Regions from separate parts of the Streptomyces chengbuensis genome, predicted to be linked through region 3. Evidence: riboswitches for the same ligand, from Rfam matches in the RefSeq annotation. Region 3 holds a riboswitch; each other region holds the start of a gene.

Region 1 (7,584 bases), 2.2 Mb from region 3:
GCTGACCCGCTTCGAGGGCCAGGGCCTCGACAAGGGCCACGTGGTGCACGACCTGCTGTTCCGCCGCCGGGGCGCATGACGGGACGAGGGCGGTGCACCCGACGGCACCACACGCCGTCGCGCGTTGTCCGTGGCGCTCGTTAGGGTCGTGTGGTGTCCGACTGGTCCCCGCAGCCGCATCCGGCCGCCCGCCCCGCCGTTCCGGCGTGCGACGAGCGGCCGCTGTTCGACGCCGTACCGGAGCGTGCCCGCTGGCGCTACAAGCCGCGTCGCGACTTCTGGCGCAGCAAGGCCGTGCGCGCCTGGGCACTGATCACTCTGCTGGCGCTCTCGGGCCTGGTGATCCTCGCGCTGGTGCGCGAACAGACCGGGACCGAGGGTTTCCTGGTCGGCCTCGGTCTCGCCGTGCTGCCCGTGCCGCTGCTCATGGGGGCCTTCCGCTGGCTGGACCGGGTCGAGCCGGGCCCCTGGCGGAACCTCGTCTTCGCGTTCGCCTGGGGGGCCTGTGCGGCCGCCCTCGTGGCCATCATCGCCAACTCCTTCGCGACCCAGTGGATAGCCACCGCCACGGCCGACCCGACGCACGCGGACACGATCGGTGCGACCGTCGTCGCGCCCGTGGTGGAGGAGACCGCCAAGGCGGCGGCGTTGCTGCTGCTGTTCCTCTTCCGCAGACGGGACTTCACCGGCCTCGTCGACGGTGTCGTGATCGCCGGTTTCACCGCCGCGGGCTTCGCGTTCACCGAGAACATCCTCTATCTCGGCAACGCCTTCGGCGAGGACCAGGAGTTCGGCACCTCCGGCTTCGCCTCCGTCACGGCGGCGACGTTCTTCGTGCGGATCGTGATGTCGCCGTTCGCCCACCCGCTGTTCACGGTGCTCACGGGCATCGGTTTCGGGCTGGCGGCCGCCACCGCGCGGCACCGGAAGGTCCGCAGGGTCTCACTGCCGGTCCTCGGCCTGCTCCTCGCGATGGGCGTGCACGCGCTGTGGAACGGCTCGGGGATCTTCGGCCCCCTCGGCTTCTACGCGGTGTACGCGGCGTTCATGGTGCCCGCGTTCGGCCTGCTGACGTGGCTGGCCGTGTGGACCCGGCAGCGTGAGCTGCGCACGGTCGCGGCGGAGCTGCCGGCCTACGCCGCGGCCGGCTGGCTGGCCCCCGCCGAACCGCTCGCCCTGTCCTCCATGAAGGCCCGCACGATGGCCCGCGACCTGGCGGGCCGGACGCACGGCCCGGCGGCCGCGCGCGCCGTCTCCGAGTACGAGGTGTTCGCCACCTCCCTGGCCTTCCTCCGGCACCGGGCCGAGCGGGGCACGGCCGGGCCGGACTTCGTCGCCCGGGAGCAGGAACTGCTGCACCATCTGTGGCAGCGCAGGGATCTCGCGGGCCCTGCCCTGACGTACGCCGCCCGCGCCACGGGCCGCGCCTGGCAGCCCCCGCCGCACCTGGACTACAGCGGCTTCAACCCGTACCGGGGCTGACGCACCGCACCGGGAGCCGGCCGAACGGACGGGCCGACGCAACACTGCGCGGGTGCACGCGGGACTCCGGTCGTCCCCGTTGTCCGCGTCCGCGCCTCCCCGCTTCCGCTTTCGGGCTTCCGGGCCGCCAGGCCTCCGGCTCCGGCCGCCAAGCCGTCAGACTTCCGGGACTCCGCGACTCCGGGCACGGGACAACCGACGGCCCGGGCGTCGTGGGGACGTGTGCCGGGCCGTCGGTGGGCGGAGCGCGAGGCTCCGTACGAAGGGGCCGGAGCAGGAGGCTCCATGCGGGTGGGTCAGACGGAGAGGCCCTTGTCGCGCAGCCACGCGGCGGGGTCGATGCCGGCGCCGCCCGAGGTGTGGACCTCGAGGTGCAGATGCGGGCCGGTGACGTTGCCGGTGGCGCCGACCCGGCCGATGGTCTCGGAGGTGGAGACCTTCTGCCCCACACCGACGGTCATCGACGACAGGTGGCAGTACCAGACCTCGGTGCCGTCCTCGAGCTCCAGCACGATGCGGTAGCCGTACGAACCGGACCAGCCGGCCGACTTGATCGTGCCGCCGTGCACGGCCTTGACCGGAGTGCCCGTCGGCGCGGCGAAGTCGAGACCCGTGTGGTAGCCGGAGGACCACATGGATCCGGCCTGCCCGTAGGTGGAGGTGAGCGTGTACGACGAGGTCGGCAGGGAGTAGCTCGCGGCGAGCTTGGCGAGACGCTCGGCCTCCGCCTTGCGCGCGGCCTCCTCGGCTGCCTTGCGCTCGGCCTCCGCGGCCGCTTCGGCGGCCTGGGCCGCCTCGGTCTTCTGCTGCTTCGCCTCGGCGGCTGCCTGCTCCGCGGCGGCCTGCTCGGCGGCCGCCTGCGCCTCGGCCTCGGCCTGGGCCTGCTGCTGCTCGGCCTGCTGGAGGATCCGGGCGCGCAGGGCCTCGCCCGCGTCGCCACCCTGGGCCGCGGTGTCGGCCGTGGTGAGGGGCCCGTCCGCGACTGCCTCGTCGCCGGACTCGTCCGACATCAAGGAGCCCACACCGGGCAGCGATTCGGGGTCGGGGAGTTTGTCCGCGATGACGTCGGGAAGGGAGATGGAGACCGCGGGCTTGTCCTGGGCGGTGGCCATGCCGCCCGCGCCGACCGCGGCGATGACGCCCACACCGAGAACGGTGGAGCTCCGTGCGAGCGCGTTGCGCTGCTTGACGACGCGGTGCCTGCCACGGACGGGACGGACCGATTCCTCGGTCGGGTTCCACTCCTCCGCCCCGGGGGCGGGAGCCCACTGGTCGCTGGGGACCCACTGCGCAGTGGGGGGCTCCTGGAGGGCAGGCTCGTTGGACGCCACGGAGGCGTTCTCCTTTCCTTCCTTCTCGCCTACCGGGTTAGCTGACGGGTTCGGAGCAGGAAGGTCTCCTACGGGCACCACGAAGTGCCCGATTCACCCCAATTGGTGGTTCCCCGGTTCCCTTGCGGGATTCGGCGCGTGCGCACGGTGCCGTCTCTGGCGACGACTGGGACGACCGCGCTGCGTTATCGAACGTTAATAGAGACCGAGGCCGGATTCCAAGCTGTTCCGACTGATCGTTAAGGACGTTGGCCAGAACTTATCTGCAACAACAGGGCCGAATCGGGCAAGTTGATCGCCCCTCGTTCGAGGTTGCACTTCTGACGGTTCATCAAATGTTATGCGGAGGGCTTCCTTTCGGTTACGCTCCGTGGCATCACGCCGCTCAGGCGGCCCCGGCGCCTCGTGCGCCGCATCGGCAACGACCCGTCCCTCAGGGGAGGACGGGCATCGTCCGGCGCCGCAGCGGCTGCCGCTCCCCCTCCCGGGTGACCGCGAGCAGCGCCATGTCGTCCGTCGCCGCGCCTCCCGTGTGCCGCCGCACATCGGCGACGACCGCGTCCAGCAGTTCCTCCGGACCGGAGAAGACCCGGCCTCGGAGCCGCCGGCGCGGGTCGTACATGACCCCGTGCGCGTCCCGCGCCTCGGACAGGCCGTCGGTGTACAGGAGCAGCGTGCCGCCGGGCGGGTAGGGCGTCTGGGACGGCTGGTCCGGCCAAGTCCCCAGGCCCATCCCCAGGGGCAGCGCGCGCTCGGGCGGATCCAGCACGAGCAGCGCGCCGTCCGCCCCGAGCAGCAGGGGTGGCGGATGCCCCCGGTTCACGATCCTGATCTCCCCGCCGGCGTGCGGGATCTCGGCGAGCACGGCGGTGGTGAAGCCCTCGACGGCGTCGAACCCGGAGTCCCGCGCACCCTCCCGTGCCAGCGCCCGCTCCAGCCGCTGCGCCACCCCCGCCAGCGAGTCCTCCTGTTCGGCGGCCTCACGGAACGCACCCAGCACGACGGCCACCGTCGCGACCGCGCCCAGGCCCTTCCCCCGCACGTCCCCCACAATCAGCCGCACCCCGTACGGCGTCCTCTGGACGGCGTAGAGGTCCCCGCCGATGAACGCGTCCTGCTCGGCCGCCTCGTACCGGGCCGCGACCTGGAGGCCGTCGATCCGGTCGTCCGGCGTGGGCAGCACGGCCCGCTGCGCCGCCTCCGCGACGACCCGGGCCGACGCCAGGCGCTCACCGCTGCGGCGCACGATCTGGTTGATGAAGAGGGCCAGCACGGAGACCGTGAACACGGTCAGCAGCTCGGTGACGGCCGGGATCCTCTGGAGTCGGTCGCTGTAGACGTGGAGGCCGGTCACCGCGGCGCAGGCGGCGACGCCGGTGGCCAGCGTGTAGAGCATCGCGAAGAACGGGGCGGCGACCAGCGGCGCGGCGGTGAAGAGGGGCGCGGCAGTGAAGGTGTCGGGCGTTCCCAGGTCGTAGAAGACCCCGCCCACGATCAGCAGCCACGGGAGGACCGCGACGAAGCGGCGGCCACCGTTCTGCCGCTGTCCCTTGCCGCGCTCCCGATGCCGCACCAGTGGTCTCCTGCCGGGTCCGTCCAGGGCCGCGGACGGTACCGCGCCCCATTCAGGCTGGCCGCAGCGGCGCCGCGCCACGACTCGCCATCGGCCAACCGGCCCAGCCGCGCGGGCACCGCCACCCCCCGCGTGAGGGTCACCAGGGGGCCCTCCCGGTGACCGTGCCGCGGAGCGCGGCCGACCTTCGCCGGACTGCCGTGGACCTGCGACCTCGCGGGTCCTCGCCGCCCGTGCCACCGGTCCGGTGCGGGGCGCGGCTACCGGTCGTCACCGAGGTGGCGCTCCGCGTAGACCTTCATCGCGTCCCTCACGAAGACCGCGGTGCCCTCGCCGTGCCGGTCGTAGTTGGCCGTGAACCGCGCGTCGGCGACGTACATCTCACCCAGCCCGATCACGTACGACCTGGTCGGGGTGACCGTCTCCGACAGCCACTCGCAGTGCCGCCGTGCGATGTCCTGGGCCTCGTCGCCGTCCGGGGCGAGGCCGTCCTTGAGAGCCTGCCCGAAGTCACGGGCGATCGCGACCTGGCGGTCCTGGAAGTCCCGCTTCTCCTGCGCGCTCAGCGAGCGCCACCAGCGGTCGCCCTTCTCGTACGCCTCACGGCCCCACCACTCGGTCACCTCCTCCTCGTACCGGGTGTGGTCGAAGCCGTCGAAGACCTCTTCCGCCATCAGTTCCTCCCCTTTCTCGGTCCGGTCGAGAGTGGTCCGCACCGAGGCGATCTGCCGCCCGATGCGCTCCCGCTCCTGCTCCAGCAGCCGAAGATGCGTGCGCAGTGCGGCGGCCGTGTCCCGCTGGCCCTCCAGGGCCTGCGCGATGGCGGGCAGACCGAGGCCCAGCTCCCGCAGCAGCAGGATGCGCTGCAGCCGGACGAGGGCTTCCTGGTCGTAGTAGCGGTAGCCGTTGCTGCCGACCCGGCTCGGTACGAGCAGGCCGAGCTCCCCGTAGTGGCGAAGCGTGCGGCTCGTCGTGCCCGCCTTCCTGGCGATTTCCTGGATGGACCACTCCATGCCGGAAACGCTAGATCTTGACGTTGCGTAAAGGTCAAGGGCCGGATCCGGAAGTCAGGAGAAGGCCGGCTCCCGGACGGGCGGGAGAGGGGGCCGGGGGGCGAGGGCGCGGGGCCCGATCGGAAAGCGCAGCGGCCCGAATGCACCGAGGGCCCGGGACCATGTGGTCCCGGGCCCTCGGCCTTCAGTAGCGGGGACAGGATTTGAACCTGCGACCTCTGGGTTATGAGCCCAGCGAGCTACCGAGCTGCTCCACCCCGCGTCGGTGAACACCACCTTACGCCATGCGGAGCAAGATCAAATCCATTTTCCGCGATCACGGTGGCACCGCGAGCGGGCGAAGCGGCGCGACAGCCACCCGCCCGGCGCGCCAAACCCGCCCGCCCCGGTCCTTCCCGGCCCTCTGACCTGTGGTTACTCCGCGATTTCGGTGCGCTCCCACCACTCGTAGACGGTCAGCCGCCCCTCGGGGGCGTCCTCGTGGCGGGTCGTGGCCTTGAAGTGCTCGTAGCCGCCGCGATGCGGAATCTTCAGCTCCTGCCCCGGAGGGGTGATCGGCACGACCTGCCCTTGCAGATCGTCCGGCCCGCCCTCGAGGCGTGCCTTGCTAGCCATACCTCCAGTTTTCCCCCTCCGGGGACCAGCCCGCACGCCCGGCACCGCCGATCACCGCATACGACGGTCCGCGGAGGCGCCCGGCCGGTCCGGCCGGGCGCGCGCACGTCCCGGGAGCGAGGGGGAGCGGTGCGCCGTACGCGGCGCCGTCCGGCGGGCACGGGCCACGAGACCGGGGCGAAGCCGGGGGCAGCGGACCGGGGGCGGCAGCGCTGACGGTGCCTCACAGGCGGCCGTGCCCGGCGCCGTTCGGCGCCGGGCCCGGGCGCGGAGCCCCAACGCGCCCCGCACGAGCAGTGCCCGGCCGGACGGCGTCCGGTCGGGCACAGGGAGGTAGGCCGTGTGGGACTCGAACCCACAACCAACGGATTAAAAGTCCGCTGCTCTGCCAATTGAGCTAACGGCCCTCGGCGAGTCATCCCCGAGCATAGCCGTACGGCGCCCGGCATCCGATCGGGTATCCGTCGCAGGGTGCCGTCCGAGGCGGAACGGGGAGCAGTCCGAGCCGGGACGGGGTCCCGTCCGAGGCGGAAACCGAGAGTCGGCCGGCGTGTGCGCGCCGGTCGGAACGGTGTGCCGAGCGGGTGTACGCCGGGGCGCACGGTACGGAGCGGGGCGCCGGGGCGAGCCGGCAGCCGGGCACCCCGGTCGGCCGGCCCTCTCCCCGGGCCCAGCGCACCTCAGTACAGCGCCCGGTAGTGCTGCCAGCCCGTTCCCAGCGTCACCGTGGCGCCGAACGACCCCTTGCCGTCGCCCTTGTTGCGCAGCAGCTTGCCGTTCGTGTCGCGGGAGAGGAGGTCCGGGAGGCCGTCACCGGTGATGTCGCCGACGCCGAGGATGTCGCTGCGGCCGGCGCCCCAGTCCTTGAACACCAGGACGCGGGGCTTCAGCGTGCCGGCCCCGGTGCCCCCGTAGCGCCACAGCTCGCCGCCCGGGTCCCGGGCGACCAGGTCGGCGTGGCCGTCCCGGTCGATGTCGCCCGCGCCGACCAGGCGGTAGCCCTTCCACCCCGAACCGATGACGACGCCCGGGTCGAGACCGGCACGCGCGTTGGAGCGGTAGAGATAGAGCTTGCCGGTGGCGCTGTGACGGGACAGCAGGTCGGGGCGGCCGTCGCCGGTCAGGTCGCCGGGCGCGGCGAAGGCGTCCATGCTGTTCCAGCCCGTGCCGATCCGCACATGGGTGCTGCCCCGGCCGGACGGGAAGTACACGCCCTCGCACCGGCCGCCGACACGCCACATCCCGCCGTCCACGGTGCGCAGCAGCATGTCCTCGCAGCCGTCGCCGTCGATGTCGCCGAAGGGGACGAACCGGGTCGCCGGGTGCCAGGGCCCGGTGGCCCAGTACCCGCTCGCGCCGATCCGGTGGGCCGACAGCTTGCCGCCCGTGGTCATCGCGTAGTACTCGCCGAGCCCGTCGCCGTCGGCGTCACGGAACGCGGACGACCCACCGGTCAGCCGCATCGCACCGGAGCCGAAGCCCCGCATGCCCGCGCCGTCGCCCGCGTCGGCGGTGAGCGTCCAGGTGTACGGGCCGCCCGCCGCCGCGCGGCCGTCCTCCCTGCGCCCGT
Region 2 (7,584 bases), 2.7 Mb from region 3:
CGTGAACGACGCCCGTGAACGACGCCCGTGTACGACGCCCGTGTACGACGGGGCCGGGCCTCACGCCCCGTAGACCACCGTGACCTTGTCGAACCCGAGCGAGCGAAGCAGCCCTTCCAGCATCCGCGTCGTGTTCCGCTCCGCCTGCGCCGTCAGACGGCTCTTCTCGGCGGCGGTGGCGATGTGCCGCACCGCGAGCTGCTGGACCGCCTGTTCGCTGTTGGGGTTGTCGGAGAAGAGGTCGCCGAGCCGGTCGAGCAGCCCGCGCTGCTTCGATACGGCGTAGGACCGGTCGGGGTCCAGCGCGGGCCGGTCGAGGACGGCGTGCGGGAGCCGGATCGTCGCCGCCGTGCGCGCCTCGTTCACGGTGACGTCCTTCTCGCCGAGCGCCCCCATGTCGACGTACGCGTCCACGGTGCCCGCCCCGACGTACAGCACCCTGGTGCCGCGCAGCGCGTCCGGCAGGTACCTGGTGTCCTTCTCCAGGTCGACCACGACCTGGAAGTTCCCCGTGGCCGCCTGGTAGCGGCTCATGTCCTGGATCGACTCCAGCACGGCCGGCCCGGAGCGGTCGCGCGTCTCCTCGCCGAACAGGCCGCCGAGCCCCGGCAGGCCGCGCAGTTGTGTGCCCACCACCAGCAGCGCGAGCACCAGCAGGACACCGACCGACACCTTGACCCACCACGACACAGCCCTGAGCGCACCCATAGCCCGGCCCTCCCTCGCCCTACGGATGCCCCGGTCCGCGCGGATCAGACCTGCCCGTACGGAACCGTGCGCCGTACCGCACCCCGACCGCCTCCCGAATCGTTGACCGAATCAGTGGCGGCGAAGTAGTGGCCTGCGCCACGCCGACTGCCTACCATCGATCACCGCAAGGTCTTTGTGCACCGCGTCACAAACGCTCCGCGTCACGATCACCACCGCACGCCAGGAGGCCCCTTTGCACCGCCGCCGTCGCACCGCGCTCGCCCTCTCCGCCGCGCTCGTCGCGGCGGCGCCCCTGCTCGCCGCCTGCGGGAACGAGGCACACCCCGGCGCCGCGGCCGTCGTGGGCGGCGACCGGATCGAGGTGTCCGCGCTCCAGGCGGAGGTGAAGGACGTACGGGCGGCCCAGGAGGCGTCGCCCGAGGCCGCACAGCTGATCAAGAACACGGGGCAGCTGAACCGGGCCAAGCTGCACGGGATGATCTTCGACCGGATCCTGGAGCACGCCGCCGAGAAGCACGGCGTCACCGTCTCCCGCAAGGAGGTCCAGGACGCCAGGGTCGCCGCGGCCCAGCAGTCCGGCGGTGAGGAGCAGCTCGCCGCGATGCTCCTCCAGCAGCGCGGGGTCGCTCCCGACCAGATCGAGCAGGCCGTGCGCGAGGAGGTCCTGCTGACCGGGCTGGCCCGTGCGCTCGGTGCCGACCTCGGCACTCCGGAGGGCCAGCAGAAGGTCGGCGCCGCGCTGACGGCCGCGTCCAAGGAACTCGACATCGACGTGAACCCGCGCTACGGCCGGTGGGACGACACGAAGATCCAGCTCGGAGACTACAAGGCCCCGTGGATCACCCAGGTCACCAAGCAGCCGGAGGCGGTCCAGGCCGGGGCGTAGGGCGTGTTGCGGAAGTCCCTCCCGCCCTGCGGGCGGACGGAGCCGCTCGCGCAACCCGCCCCCGGCGACAGGGGCCGGGCGCCGGCGACGGGCGCGGGCGCGCGGCCCCGGAGTGCGCGGCCCCACGGTCATGGACGTCCTCGTCGCGTGGTCGCGTCCGTCGCGTCGGTCGCGGTGACGCGGGCCGGCGGGAGTGGCCGCGCCGGACCGTGAGGCCCCGGCGGGGACGGCCCCGCCGGACCGTCGGGCCCGGCCCCGGCGCCCCACCGCCCCGACGTAAGGTCGAGGGGTGAACGCTGAAGCGCCCGTCGAGCCCGGCCGTGTCGTCCTGCTCACCGCCAGCCATCGTGTCGCGCCGGGACTGCTGTCCTGGCCCGCGTGGCAGACCCTGCACACCGCCGACCGCGTGCTGTGCGCGGACGCGGAGCACCCGCAGCTGCCGTACCTGAGGGAGGCCGGTGTCGCCGTGGAGATCGCGGCGCCCACCGCCCAGGAGCTCGTGGACCGTTGTGCGGGAGGCAGGACCGTCGTGGTCCTCACGACCGGCGAGGGCGACCGGGCCCTCACCGACGGCCTGGCCCGCATGGCCGGCTCCGGCCGGGTGCGGATGCCCGACCTGGAGCTGCTGCCCGGCTCGTACGACCTCCCGGGCGCGCGGCTCCTCGACCTCGTCCAGGTCATGGACCGGATCCGCCGCGAGTGCCCGTGGTCCTCGCAGCAGACCCACAAGGGCCTCGCCAAGTACGGCATCGAGGAGGCGTACGAGCTCGTCGAGGCCATCGAGGACGGCGACCGCGACGAACTGCGCGAGGAACTCGGCGACGTACTCCTCCAGGTCGTCTTCCACGCGCGCATCGCGCAGGAGGCGAGCGGGGAGGAGGGCGACGAGCCGTTCTCGATCGACGACGTCGCCGGGACCATCGTCGACAAGCTCGTCCACCGCCACCCGCACGTCTTCGGGGACGCCCGCGCCGAGACCCCCGAGGACGTGAAGGAGCACTGGCTGCGCACCAAGGCGATCGAGAAGCAGCGGGATTCGGTGACCGACGGCGTCCCGCTCGGCCAGCCGGGCCTCGCGCTCGCCGCGAAACTGGCGGGCCGGGTGCGGACGGCCGGGCTGGACGTGGAGCTGCCGACGGAGGAGGACGGCGACCGCGCCGTCGGGTACGAACTGCTCGCCATGGCCGTGCGCGCCGAAGCCGAGGGGCACGACCCGGAAGCCGCCCTCCGCGCCGCCGCCCGCGCCTACCGCGACGCGATCCGCGCGGCGGAGGCCACGGCCCGGGACTGACGGGAGCGCCCGGCCGGGAACGGCTTCGCTTCAGCCCTGCCGTCCGCGCCGCCGGTCCACGGCGGCCTTGATCCGGTCGAGGTCGTCCGCCGTCCACCCACCGGGGGCGGCACCGGGAACACGTACCGCTCCTCCCGGCCGTCCTGGTCTTCCCGCCGGTCTTCGGCTGCGGCACTCATCAGTGCTCCCATGCGGCACGGAGTCCGGCGTGTACGGTCAGCCTACCCAGGGGGTATCCGGAGAGGTCCGCCGAACCGGTGACCGGCCCCGCGCGGGTTAACGTCGACCCATGCACGACCAGCCGTCCCGCGTCCCCGACGCCCCCGAGCTCTTCACCTGGGAGTTCGCCACCGACCCGTACCCGGCCTACGCCTGGCTCCGCGAGCACGCGCCCGTGCACCGGACCCGGCTGCCCAGCGGGGTGGAGGCATGGCTGGTGACCCGGTACGCGGACGCCCGGCAGGCCCTCGCGGACCAGCGGCTGAGCAAGAACCCGGCGCACCACGACGAGCCCGCGCACGCGAAGGGGAAGACGGGGATCCCGGGGGAGCGCAAGGCGGAGCTGATGACGCATCTGCTGAACATCGACCCGCCCGACCACACCCGGCTGCGGAGGCTCGTGTCGAAGGCGTTCACCCCCCGCCGGGTGGCCGAATTCGCACCGCGGGTCCAGGAGCTGACGGACGGACTCATCGACGGCTTCGCACAGCGGGGAAGTGCGGACCTCATCCACGAGTTCGCCTTCCCCCTCCCCATCCACGCCATCTGCGACATGCTCGGCGTCCCGCGCGAGGACCAGGACGACTTCCGGGACTGGGCGGGGATGATGATCCGTCACGGCGGGGGCCCGCGCGGCGGTGTCGCCCGGTCCGTGAAGAAGATGCGCGGCTATCTCGCCGACCTGATCCACCGCAAGCGCGAAGCCCCCGGCGACGACCTCATCTCGGGACTCATCAAGGCGTCCGACCACGGGGAGCACCTCACCGAGAACGAGGCCGCGGCGATGGCCTTCATCCTTCTCTTCGCCGGGTTCGAGACCACGGTGAACCTCATCGGGAACGGCATGTACGCGCTGCTGCGCAATCCGGGGCAGCGGCGGCGGCTCCAGGAATCGCTGGCCGCCGGTGAGACCGGCCTGCTCGCCACCGGTGTCGAGGAACTGCTCCGCTACGACGGACCGGTCGAACTCGCCACCTGGCGGTACGCGACCGAGCCGCTGACGCTCGGCGGCCGGGACATCGCCGCCGGGGACCCCGTCCTCGTCGTGCTCGCCGCCGCGGACCGCGACCCGGAGCGGTTCGCGGAGCCCGACACCCTCGATCTCGCCCGGCGCGACAACCAGCACCTCGGGTACGGACACGGCATCCACTACTGCCTGGGGGCGCCGCTCGCGCGGCTGGAGGGGCAGACGGCCCTCGCGACCGTCCTCAGCCGGCTGCCCGACTTGCGGCTTGCGGTCGATCCGTCGGAATTGCGGTGGCGTGGGGGGCTCATCATGCGCGGATTGCGCACTCTGCCCGTTGAATTCACCCCTCGTTGAATCTGACGGTCAGTCAAGACTGTGACTTTTACGTGATCTCCGCTGCATCGACTTGTGACTGAGGTTGGAGTGCGGCTACGTTCACCCCGACTCCGGGTCATCGAGGTTTCAACCGCCACGACAACCTGAGGAGTTTTCTGTAGTCACACGGAAGGCACACCGCATGCTGTCCGGGAACGGCCGACACCGCCGACCTCGTCAGGCCCCCGCTCTCATCGTCGCGGCAGGGGTGACCGGATCGGCCATCGCCATCCCGCTGCTCGGCGCGGGGTCCGCCTCCGCCGCCGACACCGCCACCTGGAACCGCGTCGCCGACTGCGAGAGCGGCGGCGACTGGAGCGCCAACCTCGGCAACGGTTACTACGGCGGTCTGCAGATGTCCCAGGAGACCTGGGAGGCGTACGGCGGCACCGCCTACGCGCCGCGCCCCGACCTCGCCGACCGCTCCCAGCAGATCTCCGTCGCCGAGATGGTGCTCGCCGCCCAGGGTGCCGCCGCCTGGCAGAGCTGCGCCGCCATCACGGGTCTGGCCGCCGGTGACTCCGAGCCCGCCGGTACCCCGTCCGTCGATCCGCTGGGCGACCTCGTGAAGGACCCGTCGTTCGGCGACGGGGCCGACGTCTCGCCCGAGCCGGACGCCGGGAGCTCCTCGCCCGCCGGGGCCGAGCCGGCCGGTGGCGGGTCCCCGTCCGAGCCGTCCGGATCGCCGTCGGAGTCGTCCGAGCCCTCGGAGGCGGCCGGCTCCGCCGGAGGCTCCGGCGGGAACGCCGGGGCGTCCGGCGCCGCCGCCGCGGAGTCGGGCTCCGGCAAGCACCGGGGCAACCCCGCCACCGAAGGGGATGAGCCGGGCAATTCGGGCGATGAGCGTGAATCAGGTCGTCATGCCTCACGGGGTGACGGATCGGCACGAGACGGCGCCACCACGGGAGATGAGTACGTCGTCCGCACCGGCGACAACCTCTCGTCGATCGCCGAAGCGAACCAGGTGCCCGGCGGCTGGCCCGCCCTCTACGAGGCGAACCGGGAGGTCGTCGGCTCCGACGAGGACCTCATCCTGCCTGGCCAGAGCCTCGATCTGGCCCTGGGGAAGGGGCAGTTGAAGGAGTAGTTCGGGTGCTTATGTCCGGTTCTGCGTGAGTGAGACAAGCGTCTCTTCCGGTCAACCGGCGCCGCTCGGCGGTCAACTCCGGCCATCACGGCTCTCACCTGCGAAAACGGACATGTTGCCCCATCAGATTTGGGCGATTTCTCCCCGATGTTCGTCTTTGAACATCGGGGAGACGTGTGTCTACGGTCTGAACCGCTCGCAACGCGGGCCCCGTCGACCGCACGCCGAATCCTGCCGGCGGCCGTCGGGAACAGTCGTCGCGCAAGCGCCGAAGGCAGGAGCGGGGGACCCAAGGTAAGTGCCGGACAGACCCGATGAGGGCTGCCCGGCTAGGGGTGGAGCCGTGCGTTCGCGCACGGCCGGGCACCACATCGGCCCGAACCCGACAGCTCACCTCGCAGGCGTCGGTGAGGAGAACTTCGATGCTGCTTTCCGGCAAGGGCAAGCACCGTCGCCCGACGGTCTTCCAGCGGTCCACCCGTGTCGCCACGCTCGCCGGTGTCACCGGCGTCGCCATCGCCGCCCCGCTGATGGCCTCGGGCACCGCGTCCGCCGCCACCGCCTCCGAGTGGGACGCCGTCGCCCAGTGCGAGTCCGGCGGCAACTGGTCGATCAACACCGGCAACGGCTACTACGGCGGGCTGCAGTTCTCGGCCTCGACCTGGGCCGCCTACGGGGGCACCGCGTTCGCCGCCACCGCCGACCGGGCCAGCAAGTCGCAGCAGATCCAGGTCGCCGAGAAGGTCCTGGCGGGCCAGGGCAAGGGTGCCTGGCCGAACTGCGGCACGGGCCTGTCGAACGCCGCGTACGACGGCGCCGCCCCGGCCGCCCCGAAGGCCGCCGAGCCGAAGGCCAAGCCGGCGGCCCCGAAGCGGGCCGAAGCCCCGACCAGCCGCTCCGAGCGCGCGGCCGCCCCGGTCAAGAAGGGCGACGGCGAGTACACGGTCAAGGCCGGCGACACCCTCAGCAGGATCGCCGAGGCCGAGAAGGTCAAGGGCGGCTGGAAGAAGCTGTTCGAGCTCAACAAGGACGTCGTCGACGACGCGAACGTCATCCACCCCGGCCAGAAGCTCCACCTGAGCTGACGCTCGGCCCCGGGGACCCCGCGGTCCCCGGGGGTGGCCGTCGCCCGGTGGTCCCGGCGGACCACCGGGCGGCGCACCCCCCTCCCCGGCCCCCGGCCCGGTGCGGCATCCCCCTGCTCCCCGCGGTCCCGCGGGTACGGAGAGGTCCCCGGCTCGGGGGTTTTGTCCGTCCGGTCCGCTTTTTCGTCCCACGGGGCGGGCATCTGCCGGACGACGCCCCCCAGGCGGTTAGGCTCTTGCCGCAAGGCCAAAGGGACCCTGCACCGACACGGCTCCGCTTGTGTCACCTCACGCGTCACATCCCAGAAGGAGATGCTCGTGCCGTCCATCGACGTCGTCGTAGCCCGGGAAATCCTGGACTCCCGAGGCAACCCCACGGTCGAGGTCGAGGTCGGCCTCGACGACGGCAGCACCGGCCGTGCTGCCGTTCCGTCCGGTGCGTCCACCGGCGCCTTCGAGGCCCTCGAGCTCCGCGACGGTGACCCGAACCGCTACCTGGGCAAGGGTGTGGAGAAGGCCGTCCTCGCCGTCATCGAGCAGATCGGCCCCGAGCTCGTCGGCTACGACGCGACCGAGCAGCGCCTGATCGACCAGGCGATGTTCGACCTCGACGCCACCCCGGACAAGTCCTCCCTCGGCGCCAACGCGATCCTCGGCGTCTCCCTCGCCGTCGCGCACGCCGCCTCCGAGGCGTCCGACCTGCCGCTGTTCCGCTACCTCGGCGGTCCGAACGCGCACCTGCTGCCCGTTCCGATGATGAACATCCTGAACGGCGGCTCGCACGCCGACTCCAACGTGGACATCCAGGAGTTCATGATCGCGCCCATCGGCGCCGAGTCCTTCTCCGAGGCCCTGCGCTGGGGCACCGAGGTGTACCACACCCTGAAGAAGGTGCTGAAGGAGAAGGGGCTCTCCACCGGCCTCGGCGACGAGGGCGGCTTCGCGCCGAACCTGGGCTCCAAC
Region 3 (7,584 bases):
CTCGAGGAGCTTCCCGAGACCGTCTGAACCCGACGAATTCCCGAATGGGCCGCGGTACCGATAATTCAGGTACGGCGGCCCGCTCGTTTTATCGCCGCCCGGCCGAAATGCTTTTCCGGCAGCACAAAAAGACCGGGGGATTCAGTCCCTTTCTTTGTATACGGCGCGACTGTTAAATACGGTCGCCCACCGTGTTTACGGGATGTTGCGAAGCCCTCACACCCGCGTTGATCCGCAGCCGGTGCGCGCCCGTCGTCCGCTCGGCGTGCAGCGCGGTGAGCGCACGGGCCCGCTCGGCGTCCCCGCGGGCCACCGCGTCCACGATCGCCCCGTGCTCGGCCCACGCCTCGACGGGCCGGGCGGGCTGCTCGACGGCGTACATCCACGCGATCTTGTGCCGGAGCTGGGTCAGCAGCGAGGTGAGTCCGGGACTCCCGCACGCCTGGGCGAGCGTCTCGTGGAACCAGGCACCGAGCGAGCGCAGGTCCTCGCCCTGGCCGCGCCGCGCCCTGTCCTGACCGAGCCTGACCAGTCCGCGCAGGACCTTGAGGTGCGCCTCGGTCCGCCGCTGCGCGGCCCTGGCGGCACCGAGCGGCTCCAGCAGCAGCCGGATCTCCAGCAGGTCCGCGGCCTCCTGCTCGGTGGGCTCCGCCACGCACGCGCCGGCGTGGCGGCGGGTGACCACGAACCCCTCCGACTCCAGGGTGCGCAGCGCCTCGCGGACCGGGACGCGGGAGACGCCGTAGCGGCGCGCCAGCTGCTCCTCGGTGAGCCGGCTGCCGCGCTCGAACACACCGGAGACGATGTCGTCGCGGATCGCCGTGCACACCGAGCGCGCGGGAATGCGCATACCGAACCTCCGCTTTAATCGCCGCGAAACCCCGTCGAGCGACGTCTGTTTCGGTGACTCTATGGCAGGTGGCCGGAATTTCCGAAGACCCATGGTAATCCATGGATATCTTTTGGCCGGAATACGCCGAAAGCCCCGGCTCGGAGAGAGCCGGGGCTTCGGTGGGAAGAGGCGCGTGCGTCAGACGCGGACGCCGTGCGAGCGGAGGTACGAGACCGGGTCGATGTCCGAGCCGTAGTCCTCGCCGGTGCGGGCCTCGAAGTGGAGGTGGGGTCCGGACGAGTTGCCGGTCGACCCGGAGAGGCCGATCTGCTGCCCCGGGGTGACCTGCTGTCCGACCGAGACGCTGATCGAGGACAGGTGGCCGTACTGCGTGTACGTGCCGTCGTGCATGCGCAGGACGACGTTGTTGCCGTAGGCGCCGCCCCAGCCGGCCTCCACGACGGTGCCCATGCCGACGGCGACGACCTCGGTGCCGGAGGCGGCGTGGAAGTCGACGCCGGTGTGGCTGCCGGAGGACCACTGGCCGCCCCCGGCGTGGTAGTCGGTGCTCACGTAGGAGCCGGCGACCGGCAGCGTGTAGGTCATCAGCCGCTTGCGCTCGGCCTCGCGGGCGGCGCGCTCCGCGGCGTCACGGGCCGCCTCCACCCGGAGCTCGGCCTTGCGCTTGGCCTCGGCCTCGGCCCTCTCCTGGGCCGCGGACAGGGCGGCCTCCTGCTGCTGGGCATCCGCCTGGGCGTCGATCTGCTCGGCGAGCGAGTCGAGGGCGACGGCCTGGGTCAGTCCGGTGTCCTCGACGGGAGCGGACACCTCGGGCTCGGCGGCGAAGGCCGGGGAGGCGAGGGTACCGATGACGCCGGTGGTGGCGATGGCCGCGGCGGAGGCGACGCCCGCGCTCTTGCGCGACAGGCGGCTCGGACCACGGTGCTTCCCGGTGGCACGGGTGAACGCCATGTAGTGGCTGATCCTTTCCTTCCTTCTCGCCTACCGGGTTAGCTGACGGGTTCGGAGCAGGAAGGTCTCCTACGGGCCCCTCCGCGCGGTGGCGAAGGCACCCGATTCACCCCAGGGACATGTGGGTCCCCGGCTCCCCAGGCTCGCGCCGGACGGGGACTCGGCGATGGCTGCCCGATGCCGCGGGTGCGGCGCGTGCAAGTGGCGGACAGCGCAGAAGACGCTAGGCCGATCTTCGTCCAATCACCAAACAGACACGGATATTTGTAGTGCACGCCACAGGGCAGACACTTCCCCTCCCCATCAAACCGGACATACGGGAAGGCCGTTCCGGGCACGAGAAAAGGCCCCGTTGGCGCGAAGCCGACGGAGCCTTTGTCCCGTGCGCCCGAGGGCGAGGGCCAATCAGCCGGTGACCACGGTCACTTCACCGATGCCGAGCGCCCGTACGGGCTCCTCGATCTCGGAAGCGTCCCCCACGAGGACCGTGACGAGCCGGTCCACGGGGAAGGCGTTGACGACCGCGGCGGTCGCCTCGACCGTGCCGGTTTCGGCCAGCCGCGCGTACAACTGGGCCTGGTAGTCGTCCGGGAGACCCTGCTCCACCTGGTCGGCCAGCGTGCCGGCGACGGAGGCGGCCGTCTCGTACTTCAGCGGGGCGACGCCCACCAGGTTCTGCACGGCGACGTCGCGCTCCGCGTCGGTGAGACCCTCCGCGGCGAGGGTGCGCAGCACCGTGAAGAGGTCGTCGAGCGCGGGCCCGGTGTTCGGGGTGTCGACCGAGCCGCTGATGGCGAGCATCGAGGCTCCGCCGGGTCCGCCCGGGGCCGCCGGGGTGTCCGAACGCAGCACCTGGCCGAAGGCCCGCACGCCGTAGGTGTAGCCCTTCTCCTCGCGCAGGACGCGGTCCAGGCGGGAGGTGAGCGTGCCGCCCAGGCAGTAGGTGCCGAGGACCTGTGCGGGCCAGACCCGGTCGTGACGGTCGGGGCCGATCCGCCCGATCAGCAGCTGGGTCTGCACGGCACCGGGACGGTCGACGATGACGACACGGCCCGTGTCGTCGGCGGTGATCGGCGGCATCGGGCGGCTCCGGGCCGAGTCGCCCGTCCAGGCGCCGAGCGTGTCGGCCAGCACGGCGTCCAGGTCCACGCCCTCGAGATCGCCGACGACCACGGCAGTGGCCGTGGCCGGGCGGACGTGCGCCTCGTAGAAGGCCCGGACAGCGGCGGAGTCGATGCGCTCGACGGTCTCCTCCGTGCCCTGACGCGGACGGGACATCCGGGAGGAGGCCGGGAAGAGCTGCCGGGAGAGCTCCTTGGCGGCCCGGCGGGCGGGGTTCGCCGTCTCGTGCGGGATCTCGTCCAGCCGGTTGCGGACGAGCCGCTCGACCTCGCTGTCGGCGAACAGCGGGGCGCGCAGCGCCTCGGCGAGCAGGCCGAGGGCCTTCGGCAGCCGGGAGACCGGTACCTCCAGGGAGATCCGGACCCCCGGGTGGTCGGCGTGCGAGTCGAGCGTGGCGCCGCAGCGCTCCAGCTCGGCCGCGAACTCCTCCGCCGAGTGCTTGTCGGTGCCCTCGGACAGCGCCCTGGCCATGATCGTGGCGACGCCGTCGAGGCCCTCGGGCTCGGCGTCCAGCGGGGCGTCGAGGAAGATCTCCACGGCCACGACCTGCTGGCCGGGACGGTGGCAGCGCAGCACGGTCAGCCCGTTGCCGAGCGTGCCGCGCCCGGGGGCGGGGAAGGCCCAGGGCCTGGCCTCGCCGGGCTGCGGCTGCGGGTGGAGGTCCATGGTCACGGCAGCGTCGGTCACTGGTCCGTCCCCTCTGCGTCGTCGTTGTCCTCGGCGTCCCCGGCGTCGGCCGCGACGGGCTCGTACACGAGCACCGCCCTGTTGTCCGGGCGCAGCCGGGCCTTGGCGACGGCCTGCACCTCCTCCGCGGTGACGTCGAGCACCCGCTGGACGGCGGTGAGCGCCAACTGCGGGTCGCCGAACAGCACGGCGTACCGGCACAGCTCGTCGGCGCGGCCGGCGACGGTGCCGAGACGGTCCAGCCACTCGCGCTCGAGCTGGGCCTGGGCGCGCTCCATCTCCTCGGCCGTCGGGCCATCGGCGGCGAACCGGGCGAGTTCCTCGTCGACCGCGGCCTCGATGTCGGGCACCTCGACGCCCGCGGACGTCTTCACGTCCAGCCAGCCGAGCGAGGGGGCGCCGGCGAGACGCAGCAGGCCGAATCCGGCCGCGACGGCCGTGCGGTCACGGCGGACCAGCCGGTTGTGCAGCCGGGAGGACTCGCCGCCGCCGAGGACGGTCAGGGCCAGGTCGGCGGCGTCGGCCTCGCGGGTGCCGTCGTGCGGGAGGCGGTACGCGGCCATCAGGGCCCGCGCCGGAACCTCCTCCTCCACGACCTCGCGCAGCTGCTCGCCGATGATCTCCGGGAGGGAGCCGTCGCGCGGCGGCTGCTTGCCGTCGTGCAGGGGGATGGAACCGAAGTACTTCTCGATCCAGGCGAGCGTCCGCTCCGGGTCGATGTCGCCGACGACCGACAGCACCGCGTTGTTCGGCGCGTAGTAGGTGCGGAAGAAGTTCCGCGCGTCCTCCAGCGTCGCCGCGTCCAGGTCGGCCATCGAGCCGATCGGGGTGTGGTGGTACGGGTGGCCCTCTGGGTAGGCCAGCGCGGTCAGCCGCTCGAAGGCGGTGCCGTACGGGACGTTGTCGTAGCGCTGACGGCGCTCGTTCTTCACGACGTCCCGCTGGTTCTCCATGGACTCGTCGTCGAGGGCGGTCAGCAGGGAGCCCATGCGGTCGGCCTCCAGCCAGAGCGCGAGCTCCAGCTGGTGGGCGGGCATGGTCTCGAAGTAGTTGGTGCGCTCGAAGCTCGTGGTGCCGTTGAGCGAGCCGCCGGCCCCCTGCACCAGTTCGAAGTGGCCGTTGCCCGGCACCTGGGCGGAGCCCTGGAACATCAGGTGCTCGAACAGGTGGGCCAGGCCGGTGCGGCCCTCGACCTCGTGGCGGGAGCCGACGTCGTACCAGAGGCACACCGCGGCGACCGGGGTCAGGTGGTCCTCGGAGAGCACCACGCGCAGGCCGTTGGCCAGCCGGTGCTCGGTCGCTGTCAGGCCTCCGGAGCCGGCCTGGGCTGTGGCCGTGTGACCCATGGGCATGTGGTCCCTTCGATCGCGTTGCAGGATGTCCTGCCACTGTATGCAAACCGTGCAGGTAACCGGCGAAGTTCCCGCGGCTTCCGCCTCCTGTTCCGGGTCGCGGTCCGCGTTGTCGGTGCGACGGTCCACAATGGTCGGCGTCAGATCCCGTTCATGGTTCATGTTGGTGAAGGAGCCGCAGCAGCGATGGCCCGCCGCAGCACGAAGACGCCGCCGCCCGACGACTTCGAGGAGAGGATCCTCGACATCGACGTCGTCGACGAGATGCAGGGCTCCTTCCTCGAGTACGCGTACTCGGTGATCTACTCCCGTGCCCTGCCCGACGCCCGGGACGGCATGAAGCCGGTGCACCGCCGGATCGTCTACCAGATGAACGAGATGGGGCTGCGCCCCGACCGGGGCTATGTGAAGTGCGCCCGTGTCGTCGGCGAGGTGATGGGAAAGCTCCACCCGCACGGCGACGCGTCGATCTACGACGCCCTGGTGCGCATGGCCCAGCCCTTCTCGATGCGGCTGCCGCTGGTCGACGGCCACGGGAACTTCGGCTCCCTGGGCAACGACGACCCTCCGGCCGCGATGCGTTACACCGAGTGCCGGATGGCCGACGCGACGAGCCTGATGACCGAGTCCATCGACGAGGACACGGTCGACTTCGCGCCGAACTACGACGGGCAGGAGCAGGAGCCCCTGGCGCTGCCCGCGGCGTACCCGAACCTGCTCGTGAACGGCGCGTCCGGGATCGCGGTCGGCATGGCGACGAACATGCCGCCCCACAACCTCGGCGAGGTCATCGCGGCAGCGCGGCACCTGATCAGGCACCCGGGCGCGGACCTGGAGACGCTGATGCGCCATGTGCCGGGTCCGGACCTGCCGACCGGCGGCCGGATCGTCGGCCTGTCCGGGATCAAGGACGCCTACGAGTCCGGCCGCGGCACGTTCAAGATCCGCGCCACGGTGACGGTGGAGGACGTGACGGCGCGCCGCAAGGGCCTCGTGGTGACCGAACTGCCTTTCACCGTGGGCCCCGAGAAGGTGATCTCCAAGATCAAGGACCTGGTCGGCCAGAAGAAGCTGCAGGGCATCGCCGACGTCAAGGACCTCACGGACCGCGAGCACGGGCTGCGCCTGGTCATCGAGATCAAGAACGGCTTCATCCCCGAGGCCGTGCTGGAGCAGCTGTACAAGCTGACGCCGATGGAGGAGTCCTTCGGCATCAACAACGTCGCGCTGGTCGACGGCCAGCCGCTGACGCTGGGCCTCAAGGAGCTGCTGGAGGTCTACCTCGACCACCGCTTCGACGTGGTGCGCCGCCGCAGCGAGTTCCGCCGGGGCAAGAGGAGGGACCGTCTCCACCTCGTCGAGGGCCTGCTCGTCGCGCTGGTCGACATCGACGAGGTCATCCGCCTGATCCGCTCCAGCGAGAACGCGGCGCAGGCCAAGCAGCGGCTGATGGAGCGCTTCTCCCTCAGTGACGTGCAGACGCAGTACATCCTGGACACCCCGCTGCGCCGGCTCACCAAGTTCGACCGGATCGAGCTGGAGGCCGAGCGCGACAGGCTGAAGGCCGAGATCGCGGAGCTGACGACGATCCTGGAGTCGGACGCCGAGCTGCGCAAGCTCGTCTCGTCCGAACTGGCCGCGGTCGCCAAGAAGTTCGGCACCCCCCGGCGCACGGTCCTGCTGGAGTCCGCGGGCACCCCGGCCCCGGCCGCCTCGCTGCAGGTCGCGGACGACCCGTGCCGGGTGCTGCTGTCCTCGACGGGCCTGCTGGCGCGCACGGTCACCGGCGAGTCGCTGCCGCACGAGGGCAGGCGCGCCAAGCACGACGTGATCGTCTCCTCCGTGGGGGCGACCGCGCGCGGCGAGGTGGGGGCGGTGACCTCGGCGGGCCGGCTGCTCCGGCTGTCGGTGATCGACCTCCCCCAGCTCCCGGACACGGCCCAGGCGCCGAACCTGTCGGGCGGCGCCCAGATCTCCGAGTTCCTGTCGCTGGAGGCGGACGAGACGGTCGTCTGTCTGACCGGTCTGGACGAGTCGTCGCCGGGCCTGGCGCTGGGCACGCTCCAGGGCGTGGTCAAGCGGGTGGTGCCGGACTACCCGGCCAACAAGGACGAGCTCGAGGTCATCGCGCTGAGGGAGGGCGACCGGATCGTCGGCGGCGTCGAGCTGCGCACGGGCGAGGAGGACCTGGTCTTCATCACCTCCGACGCCCAGCTGCTGCGCTTCCAGGCCTCGCAGGTCCGGCCGCAGGGCAGGGCGGCGGGCGGCATGGCGGGCATCAAGCTCGCGGAGGGAGCCGAGGTGATCTCGTTCACCGCGGTGGACCCGGCCGCGGACGCGGTGGTGTTCACGGCCGCGGCATCCGCCGGGACGCTGGACGACTCGGTGACGACCGCGAAGCTGACGCCGTTCGACCAGTACCCGCGCAAGGGACGGGCGACCGGTGGTGTGCGCTGCCAGCGCTTCCTCAAGGGCGAGGACAGGCTGGTCTTCGCCTGGGCGGGTGCGGGAGTGGCGCGCGCCGCGCAGAAGAACGGCTCCCCGGCGGAGCTTCCGGAGATCGACCCGCGCCGGGACGGTTCGGGTACGCCGCTGGCCAGGCCGGTCGCGGCGGTGGCG
Region 4 (7,584 bases), 1.2 Mb from region 3:
CGGCCCGCTGGACCGCGCTCGACCCCCTCTTCCCGTACAGCCGGCATCCGCACCGTTCGGCCGGACTGCCCTGCCGTACGGGCGAGTCGGTCGTCTCGGTGGACGGCGACGGCACGGTGCGGCGCTGCCATTTCGTGCGTTCCGGGCTGGGCAACCTCTACGACGGCTCCTACCGTGCGGCGCTGGGACCGCGGGCCTGCCCGCTCGCGGTGTGCGACTGCCACATCGGCTATGTCCATCTGGAGTCGCTGCCGCTGTACGACGTGTTCGCGGGCGGGGTCCTGGAGCGGATCCCGGCGGGGTATCCCGGCCCGGTTCCCGGCGGCGGGAGCGCCCCGGACCGGGCGCGGCGCGTCGGACGCGGACCCGGCCCGGGGCACACCCGTCCGGCTCCCGCCCAGGGCCCGGGCTCCGCCCCGGACCCTGGCCCGGGCCCGTTGACGGATCCGGACCCGCCTTCGGCCCCCGGCTCGGCCCCGGAGGATTCCGGCCCGCGTCCACGTCCCGGTTCGCGCCCGGGCGATCAGAGCGGCAGCAGGTCCGGGCGCTTCGGCTCGACGTGATCGCCCGACGATTCGCCGCGGAGCCGCCGTCCGATCCACGGCACGAGATGCTCGCGGGCCCACTGGATGTTGTCGCGGCGGACTTCGAGGGTGCCGCGCGGCGGCAGCGGAGGCCACGGCTGGTCCGGGTCGGCCGGGACGTCCAGACGGAGCACCTGCGCTGCCCGCAGCGCCACGCGCGTGTGCCCTTCCGGTGACAGGTGCAGCCGGTCGCCGTCCCACGCCCGCCGGTCCTGCACCGACTTGAGCGACCAGAGGTCGAGGACGGGGCAGTCGTAGCGGTCGGCGATGGCACGGACGTGCGCCGTGTAGGTGGCGATCTTGCCCCGGAGATGGCGGAGCACGGGCACCCCGCGGGTGTCGAACCCGGTCGTCACCATCACCGTGCCCACCGAGGCGGTCAGGTCGGCGACCGCCCGCTCGAAGCGTTCGGCGACGTCGTCGGGATCGCTGCCGGGCCGGATGATGTCGTTCCCGCCGGCGCAGAACGTCACCAGATCGGGGGCGAGTTCCTTGGCGCGCGGGACCTGCTCCTCCACGATCTGGTCGAGCAGCCTGCCGCGTACGGCGAGATTGGCGTAGCGGAAGGTGTGTTCCGGTAGGCGGTCGTCCAGCAGGACCGCGAGACGGTCCGCCCAGCCGACGAACCGCCCGTCGGGTCCGGGGTCTCCGACGCCCTCGGTGAAGCTGTCACCGATCGCCGCGTACGACCCGAAGGAGTCCTTTGCTCGTGATCGCGAATCATCTGCCACGTCGAGTCATCATTCACCCCGCGAAGTGACCTACGCCACCGTAGGGAGGGGTTGACGACGCGTGATATAGACCACCAGGTCAGTTTTCGGCAAAGCGGGAATAGCCACCGGTCGCGTGCCGCGCCCCACTTCGCCCGGCCCGGGGTGGGGGCACACGAAGCCGTCCGCCGGCCCCCTGCGCGGGGCCGGCGGACGGAGGACGCTGCGCGAGGTACCGACGCAGCGTCAGATCGAGACCCCGTGCCGGCGCAGGTAGGCCAGCGGGTCGATGTCCGATCCGTAACCGGGGCTGGTGCGGATCTCGAAGTGCAGGTGCGGGCCGGTGGAGTTGCCGGTCGAGCCCGACAGGCCGATCTGCTGTCCGCCGGTGACGCCCTCCCCGGAGGAGACGGAGAGCTGGGAGAGGTGGGCGTACTGGGAGTACGTGCCGTCGTTGTGCTTGATGACGACCTCGTTGCCGTACGAACCGCTCCAGCCGGCCGAGACGACGGTGCCCGGGCCGACCGACTTCACGGACGTGCCGGTGGAGGCGATGAAGTCCACACCGGTGTGGTAACCGCTGGACCACATGGCACCCGCGGTCTTGTACGAGGTGCTGATCCCACCGACCACCGGGGCGAAGTAGCCCGAGGGGAGGTTCTTGACGGCGGTGTCGGCGGCCGGGGCCTGGACCGGGGCGGCCGCGGGGGCCGCGGCGCCGCGCTCGGCGGTGCGGGAGGCGCGCTCGGCGGAGGCTGCCGGCTTCTGGGCCTTGGCCTGCGCCTTGGCCTGCGCCTCGGCCTCGGACTTGACCGGGGCGTCGGCCTTGCGCTCGGGCTTCGACTGGGCCTTCGCCTGCGGCTTGACGTCGCCCGTGGCCTTCGGCTTGCCGTGGAGGCTGAGCTTCAGCCCCGGGTGGATCAGCGAGGGGTTCTCCCCGACGGCGGCGCGGTTGTCGGCCCAGAGCTTCTTCCAGCCGCCCGCGACGTGCTGCTCGGCCGCGATCTTCGACAGATGGTCACCCGCCACGACGGTGTAGGCCTTGGCGGCCTTGCCCGTCTGCGGCGCCTGGGGGACGAGGGCCTTGTGGGTGGTCGGGGCGGCGTGTCCGGCGGCAGGCACGGACTGCCCGGCGGCGTTCGCGCCGGCGGCACCGATGAACGGGATGGCGATGACGGCTCCGCCCGTACTGGCGGCGACGAATCCGCGCTTGAACGGGCTGGTCCTCGGACGGCGGTGCTTCCCCTTACCGGGCATGGCGCATTCCTCTCCGTCGCCTGCGAGGTGAGCTGTCGGGTTCGGGCTGGAGCTGCCCGGCCGTGTGTGCACACGGCTTCACCCCGAGCCGTCCTGGGTCACGGAACGGCGCAGTACCTGGGTCCCCCGCTCCTGCCACATGTGGGTGGGTGCGATATTCCGGACGGCGGCAGGATTAGGCGTTCCGACCGGATTGCGGTGACCGTAAGCGAGTCGGGTCGGGGCGAACAAGCCGTCATTTCCCCCCTGAATCGATCTGCCGGATATCAGCGCACATTTCCCGGTCACGCTCCGTGGACTACGGATCTTCGCATCCCACGCGGGCAAGGGAGTTGGACCTGCGCGCACTCCACGGAACGTCACGGATATGATTCAGCTCACGGGCGGTTGCCATCTCGTTTGCAACCGGGGCGCGCTATCCGAAAGCGACCAATTCGGACACATCGCCCATTATGGATGGAATGCAATTTCGGGTGCGACTGGCGCGGAAAAACGCCTTCCGCCCGTCCAGCAGGAATCCCATTCACGCGACGGGTCAATTGCCGGATTTCATCCCACCCGCTCACACCGCGCCGGACCGCTCCCGGCCGGCGCCCCCGCACCACGTGCCGTGACTCACACGCGACGGCAGCGCAGCGCCCTGGCGTCGAGGTCCCCGCGGAGACCGGTGTGGAGCCCGTGGTGGAGCGGCACGGCGCCGCGGTGGCGGCGGCCGTGTCCTGGCCGCGTACTCCGCCGCGGGTCGAGGCCGCGCAGCCGGAGCCGCGATGGGCGCTCGCCGTAACGCTGCGAGGGCAGCCAGGCCAGGGCGGCCGTCTCGTCGCCGCGGACGTACTGCACGGCGCTCAGCTGCGTCCCCCGGCGGACGCAGCCGGTACAGCTCGCCGTGCTGGACGAGCGGCCCGATCGTCTTGCGGAGCTCCACCGAGTCGCGCGCCCTCCGCCGGCTCCTCCTCGCTCCATGCGGGAAGATCGCCGCCGATGCCGAGCGTCCCGGCCGTCGCGCTGACGAAACGGTGCCCCAGCGCTCGACCACGTCCGCGTCGTCGCGGAGGCTGTGGCGCGGGCCGAGCGCGAGCCCGTGCAACCCGCCCTCGGAGTCGGGCCGCAGTTCCTCCCCGCCGTCGGCCCCGTGTGCCGTGACGAGACGCCACTCGGTGCCACGCGCTCGGGCGTGCGCACGGACAGCGCCGGCGTACGAAGCGGGGGCCGCTCCCGACCGGGTAATCCTCGTGCCCGTCCAGGGGCGACTCGAACGGTACGGCGCGAGGGGGTCGGCGGCCGGCCCTTCGGCGTCGGCCGGGCCGATGCGCTGCTCCCGGTGCGGATGGAGGAGTTCGTCCCGGTCGGTGAGGAGCAGTGCGTCATGGCTCCTCCTGCCGAACAGCAGCCGGATCCGATCGGCGCCGATCGTCTCGACCATCCAGATCCATCAGAATCGAACAACTCGGCACAACATCGGGCAGGTTCGGCCGCAGGGCAACGGGCGGGCGGGGACGGGTCGAAATAATTGCCTGAGGAATCGATGTCGTAGTGTCAGCACCGCGCCATCGTCGGCGAGCAGCGCCGACCGCAGACACGGAGGAGCCCCCGTGACGCAGCAGCTGCCCCAGACCCCGTCGACCGAACCCGAGCTCTCCGGTGTGCGCAACTTCCGGGACGTGGGCGGACTGCCGACCGTGGACGGACGGCGCGTGCGGTACGGACGGCTCTTCCGCAGCGGCCACCTCGCACACGCGACGGACACCGACGCGGCCTTCCTCTCCTCGCTCGGGCTCCACACGATCTTCGACTTCCGCAACAGCGCGGACCAGCGGCTGGAGGGCCCGGACGTCGAGCTCGCCGGGGTGCGCAACGTCAACATCCCGCTGTCCGACCCCGCCGACGGGGCCGAGTTCTGGCGGATGGTCCGCGACGGCGACCTGGACCAGCTGAAGTCGATCCTCGCCGACGGCCAGGCTGCCGGGCGGATGATCGCCTCCTACCGCCTGATCATCAAGGAACGCACCGCCGAGCACAGCCGTGTCCTGCACGCGCTGGCCGAGGACAGCACCCCGGCTCTCATGCACTGTGCCGCGGGAAAGGACCGGGCGGGCCTCTCCATCGCCGTCTCGCTGCTGGCCGTGGGAGTCGAGCGGGACGCGATCGAGGCGGACTACCTCAAGTCGAACGACCCCCACCGGCGCTACAAGGTGCGCCGCAGCGACAGCTCCCCCGCCGGGATGTCGCCCGAGGTGATGGAGCTGCTGGGCCCGCTCTTCGACGCGCGGGCCGAGTACCTGGCCGCGGCGTTCGACACCATGGACGAGGTGTGGGGCAGCACCGAGCGCTATCTCACGGACGGCCTCGGCCTCACCCCGGCGACGCGCGAGCGGCTCCGCGAGCGCCTGGTCGACGGGACGGTCTGACGGCGGAGGCCGGCTCGGCCGGGAGCCGCCCCCGGCACACCGGCGCGGCGGGGCCCGCTCCGGGCCGTCGTGCGCGGCCCGGTGACCGTGCCGTCGTGCTCCCGGCCGCACCGCCTCAGCGGTTGGCGACCGCCTGCTTCACGAGGGTCTTCCCGAAGTCCCACATCAGCCCGCTGCCGCCGTGCGCCTCGTCCATCACGGCGGTGAACGCCTCGACGAACCGGTCGACCTCCGGCTCCCCGATGATCAGCGGCGGAATCAGCTTGATCACTTCCAGCCGGTCGCCCGAGACCTGGGTGAGGATGCGGTGCCTCTGCAGCAGGGGCACCACCACCATCTGGGCGAACAGCCCCTTGCGGGCCGCCTGCAGCATCGTCCAGCGGCTGCGCAGCCCGAGCGAGGACGGCCGGCCGAACTCGATCCCGATCATCAACCCGCGCCCGCGGACCTCGTGGAGCAGCTCGTAACGGTCCACGAGGGCGGCCAGCCGCGTCCGCAGCAGTTCCCCGGTGACCCGGGCGTTCGCGACGACCTGCTCGTCCTCGATCACCGACAGCACGGCGAGACCGGCCGCCATCGCCTGGGCGTTGGAGCCGAAACTCGCCGAGTGCACCAGCACCCGGTCCATCGACGAGTAGACCTTCTTGAAGATCCACTCCTTGCCCAGGGTCGCGCCGACCGGAACATAGCCGCCCGACAGGGCCTTGGCCACGCAGACGAGGTCGGGCTCCACACCGTCCTCGTGCTGGTGGGCGTAGAAGTCCCCGGTCCTGCCGAGGCCGGTCTGCACCTCGTCGGCGATCAGCAGCGCCCCGTGCCGGCGCAGCAGGTCCTGCGCCGCGCGCAGGAATCCGGGCGGCGCCTCGTGCACGCCCTTGCCCTGGATCGGCTCCACGACGAAGCCCGCCACGTCGCCGCGGGCCAGCTCCCGTTCCAGCGCCGACAGATCGCCCAGCTCGACCGCGGTGTCCGGGAACAGCGGGGCGAACCCGTCCCGGAAGCACGCCTCGCCGTTGACCGAGAGCGAGCCGGCCGTCAGTCCGTGGAAGGCGTGGGCGCAGTAGAGGATCCTGGGCCGGCCGGTCGCGTACCGGGCGAACTTCAGGGCCGTCTCGACCGCCTCCGTACCGCTGTTGCAGAAGAAGACGCGGTCCAGGTGGGGGCTGTGGGCCAGCAGCTTCTCGGCGAGCAGTCCGGGCAGGGGCGGGCAGTCGAAGCGGGTCAGATCCGCGAGCGAGGCGTCCAGGACGTCGTGGAGCGCCTTGCGGACGACCGGGTGGTGCCGGCCGAGGCCCATGACGCCGAACCCGGCGAGCATGTCGAGGTAGTCGTTGCCCTCGTCGTCCCAGAAGTACGCGCCCTCCCCCCGCTCGTACACCTTGTCGAAGCCGATCGTCCGAAGCATGCGGGGCAGTTGGTGGTTGAGGTGACGGGCGTGCAGCTCGTACCGCTCACCGCCCCGCTCCGCGAGCAGCTTCGCGAGGTCGAACTCGGTGGTCATCCGCGGCGCTCCTGGGGTTTCTCGGGTGGCTCGGACTGCTCGGTGTCGGGGGTCGGCCCGGCCGTCCGGGCCGTCCGGGTCGTCCCGGTCGTGGGCGAAGCCGTCCCGGCCCGAGGGCGGGACACCGGTGGGTCCGGCCGCTTCCCCCGGGTGAGGGCGGCGGCGATCCGCCCGGCGACGTCCACCGGGGTCAGCCCGATGTCGGCGAGGACCTCGGCCCGCTTGGCGTGGGCGAGGAACTCGTCGGGGATGCCGAAGGTCCGCAGCGGCACGTCCACGCCGGCGTCGCGCAGCGCCTGTCCCACCGCCGAACCGACCCCGCCGGCACGGCTGTTGTCCTCCACGACCGCGACGATCCGGTGCCGGGCCGCGAGGGGCGCGAGCTGCTCGTCGACGGGCTTGACCCAGCGGGGATCGACGACGGTGCAGCGCGGACCCCGGGCCTCCAGCAGCTCGGCTGCCCCCAGGCACACCTGCGCCGTCGCCCCGACGGACACGATCAGCACCTCGGGATCCGCGCCGCGGTGCAGCACGTCCATCCCGCCGATCCGCTCCAGCGCGGGCACCGGCTCCCCGACGGACTCCTTGGGGAAGCGCAGCACGGTCGGCGCGTCCGAGACGTCGACGGCCTCGCGGAGCTGGACCCGCAGCTGTTCGGCGTCGCGCGGGGCGGCGATCCGGAGGCCGGGGACGACCTGGAGGACCGACATGTCCCACACGCCGTTGTGCGAGGGGCCGTCCGTGCCGGTGACGCCGGCCCGGTCCAGCACGAAGGTCACACCGCACTGGTGCAGGGCGACGTCCATCAGCAGCTGGTCGAAGGCCCGGTTGAGGAACGTGGCGTACACGGCGACGACGGGGTGCAGTCCGCCGGTCGCGAGCCCGGCGGCGGAGACGGCGGCGTGCTGTTCGGCGATGCCCACGTCCCACACACGGCCGGGGAAGCGCTCGGCGAACGCCGTCAGCCCCACCGGGTGGAGCATCGCCGCCGTGATCGCCACGACGTCGGGCCGCTCGGCGCCGATGGCCGCCAGCTCGTCCCCGAAGACCGACGTCCAGGAAGGGCCGCCCGCCGGGGCGAGCGGCAGACAGGTCGCCGGGTCCATCGCGCCGACGGTGTGGAA

Evidence for each region. A riboswitch is a leader RNA that binds a small molecule or an ion and turns the genes downstream of it on or off. The one in region 3 is predicted to bind cyclic di-AMP.
Region 1: linked by a shared signal. The riboswitch ahead of QRN89_RS16620 (M23 family metallopeptidase) and the one ahead of QRN89_RS26100 (M23 family metallopeptidase) in region 3 are both predicted to bind cyclic di-AMP.
Region 2: linked by a shared signal. The riboswitch ahead of QRN89_RS14055 (transglycosylase family protein) and the one ahead of QRN89_RS26100 (M23 family metallopeptidase) in region 3 are both predicted to bind cyclic di-AMP.
Region 4: linked by a shared signal. The riboswitch ahead of QRN89_RS31210 (M23 family metallopeptidase) and the one ahead of QRN89_RS26100 (M23 family metallopeptidase) in region 3 are both predicted to bind cyclic di-AMP.

What each region holds. Positions count from the first base shown of each region.
Region 1 covers NZ_CP129137.1:3,755,696-3,763,279, forward strand. Annotated here, with positions in the region: gene trmB (tRNA (guanosine(46)-N7)-methyltransferase TrmB) at 1-79, shown strand, start outside; gene QRN89_RS16615 (PrsW family intramembrane metalloprotease) at 154-1,482, shown strand; gene QRN89_RS16620 (M23 family metallopeptidase) at 1,779-2,813, opposite strand; cyclic di-AMP (ydaO/yuaA leader) riboswitch at 2,825-2,960, opposite strand; gene QRN89_RS16625 (PP2C family protein-serine/threonine phosphatase) at 3,247-4,386, opposite strand; gene QRN89_RS16630 (MerR family transcriptional regulator) at 4,647-5,399, opposite strand; tRNA gene QRN89_RS16635 (tRNA-Met) at 5,588-5,661, opposite strand; gene QRN89_RS16640 (DUF5988 family protein) at 5,814-6,014, opposite strand; tRNA gene QRN89_RS16645 (tRNA-Lys) at 6,349-6,421, opposite strand; gene QRN89_RS16650 (FG-GAP-like repeat-containing protein) at 6,695-7,584, opposite strand, start outside.
Region 2 covers NZ_CP129137.1:3,189,561-3,197,144, reverse strand. Annotated here, with positions in the region: gene QRN89_RS14080 (DUF4230 domain-containing protein) at 61-708, opposite strand; gene QRN89_RS14075 (SurA N-terminal domain-containing protein) at 944-1,597, shown strand; gene QRN89_RS14070 (nucleoside triphosphate pyrophosphohydrolase) at 1,887-2,888, shown strand; gene QRN89_RS14065 (cytochrome P450 family protein) at 3,178-4,428, shown strand; gene QRN89_RS14060 (transglycosylase family protein) at 4,592-5,536, shown strand; cyclic di-AMP (ydaO/yuaA leader) riboswitch at 5,793-5,955, shown strand; gene QRN89_RS14055 (transglycosylase family protein) at 5,959-6,621, shown strand; gene eno (phosphopyruvate hydratase) at 6,940-7,584, shown strand, end outside.
Region 3 covers NZ_CP129137.1:5,906,860-5,914,443, reverse strand. Annotated here, with positions in the region: gene QRN89_RS26110 (HPr family phosphocarrier protein) at 1-27, shown strand, start outside; gene QRN89_RS26105 (GntR family transcriptional regulator) at 173-850, opposite strand; gene QRN89_RS26100 (M23 family metallopeptidase) at 1,031-1,804, opposite strand; cyclic di-AMP (ydaO/yuaA leader) riboswitch at 1,818-1,980, opposite strand; gene QRN89_RS26095 (M16 family metallopeptidase) at 2,210-3,592, opposite strand; gene QRN89_RS26090 (M16 family metallopeptidase) at 3,610-4,959, opposite strand; gene QRN89_RS26085 (DNA gyrase/topoisomerase IV subunit A) at 5,152-7,584, shown strand, end outside.
Region 4 covers NZ_CP129137.1:7,156,002-7,163,585, reverse strand. Annotated here, with positions in the region: partial or broken gene QRN89_RS31220 (STM4011 family radical SAM protein) at 1-353, shown strand, start outside; gene QRN89_RS31215 (SGNH/GDSL hydrolase family protein) at 524-1,315, opposite strand; gene QRN89_RS31210 (M23 family metallopeptidase) at 1,541-2,551, opposite strand; cyclic di-AMP (ydaO/yuaA leader) riboswitch at 2,556-2,715, opposite strand; partial or broken gene QRN89_RS31205 (GH36 C-terminal domain-containing protein) at 3,167-3,591, opposite strand; gene QRN89_RS31200 (tyrosine-protein phosphatase) at 4,144-4,959, shown strand; gene QRN89_RS31195 (aspartate aminotransferase family protein) at 5,075-6,460, opposite strand; gene dxs (1-deoxy-D-xylulose-5-phosphate synthase) at 6,457-7,584, opposite strand, start outside.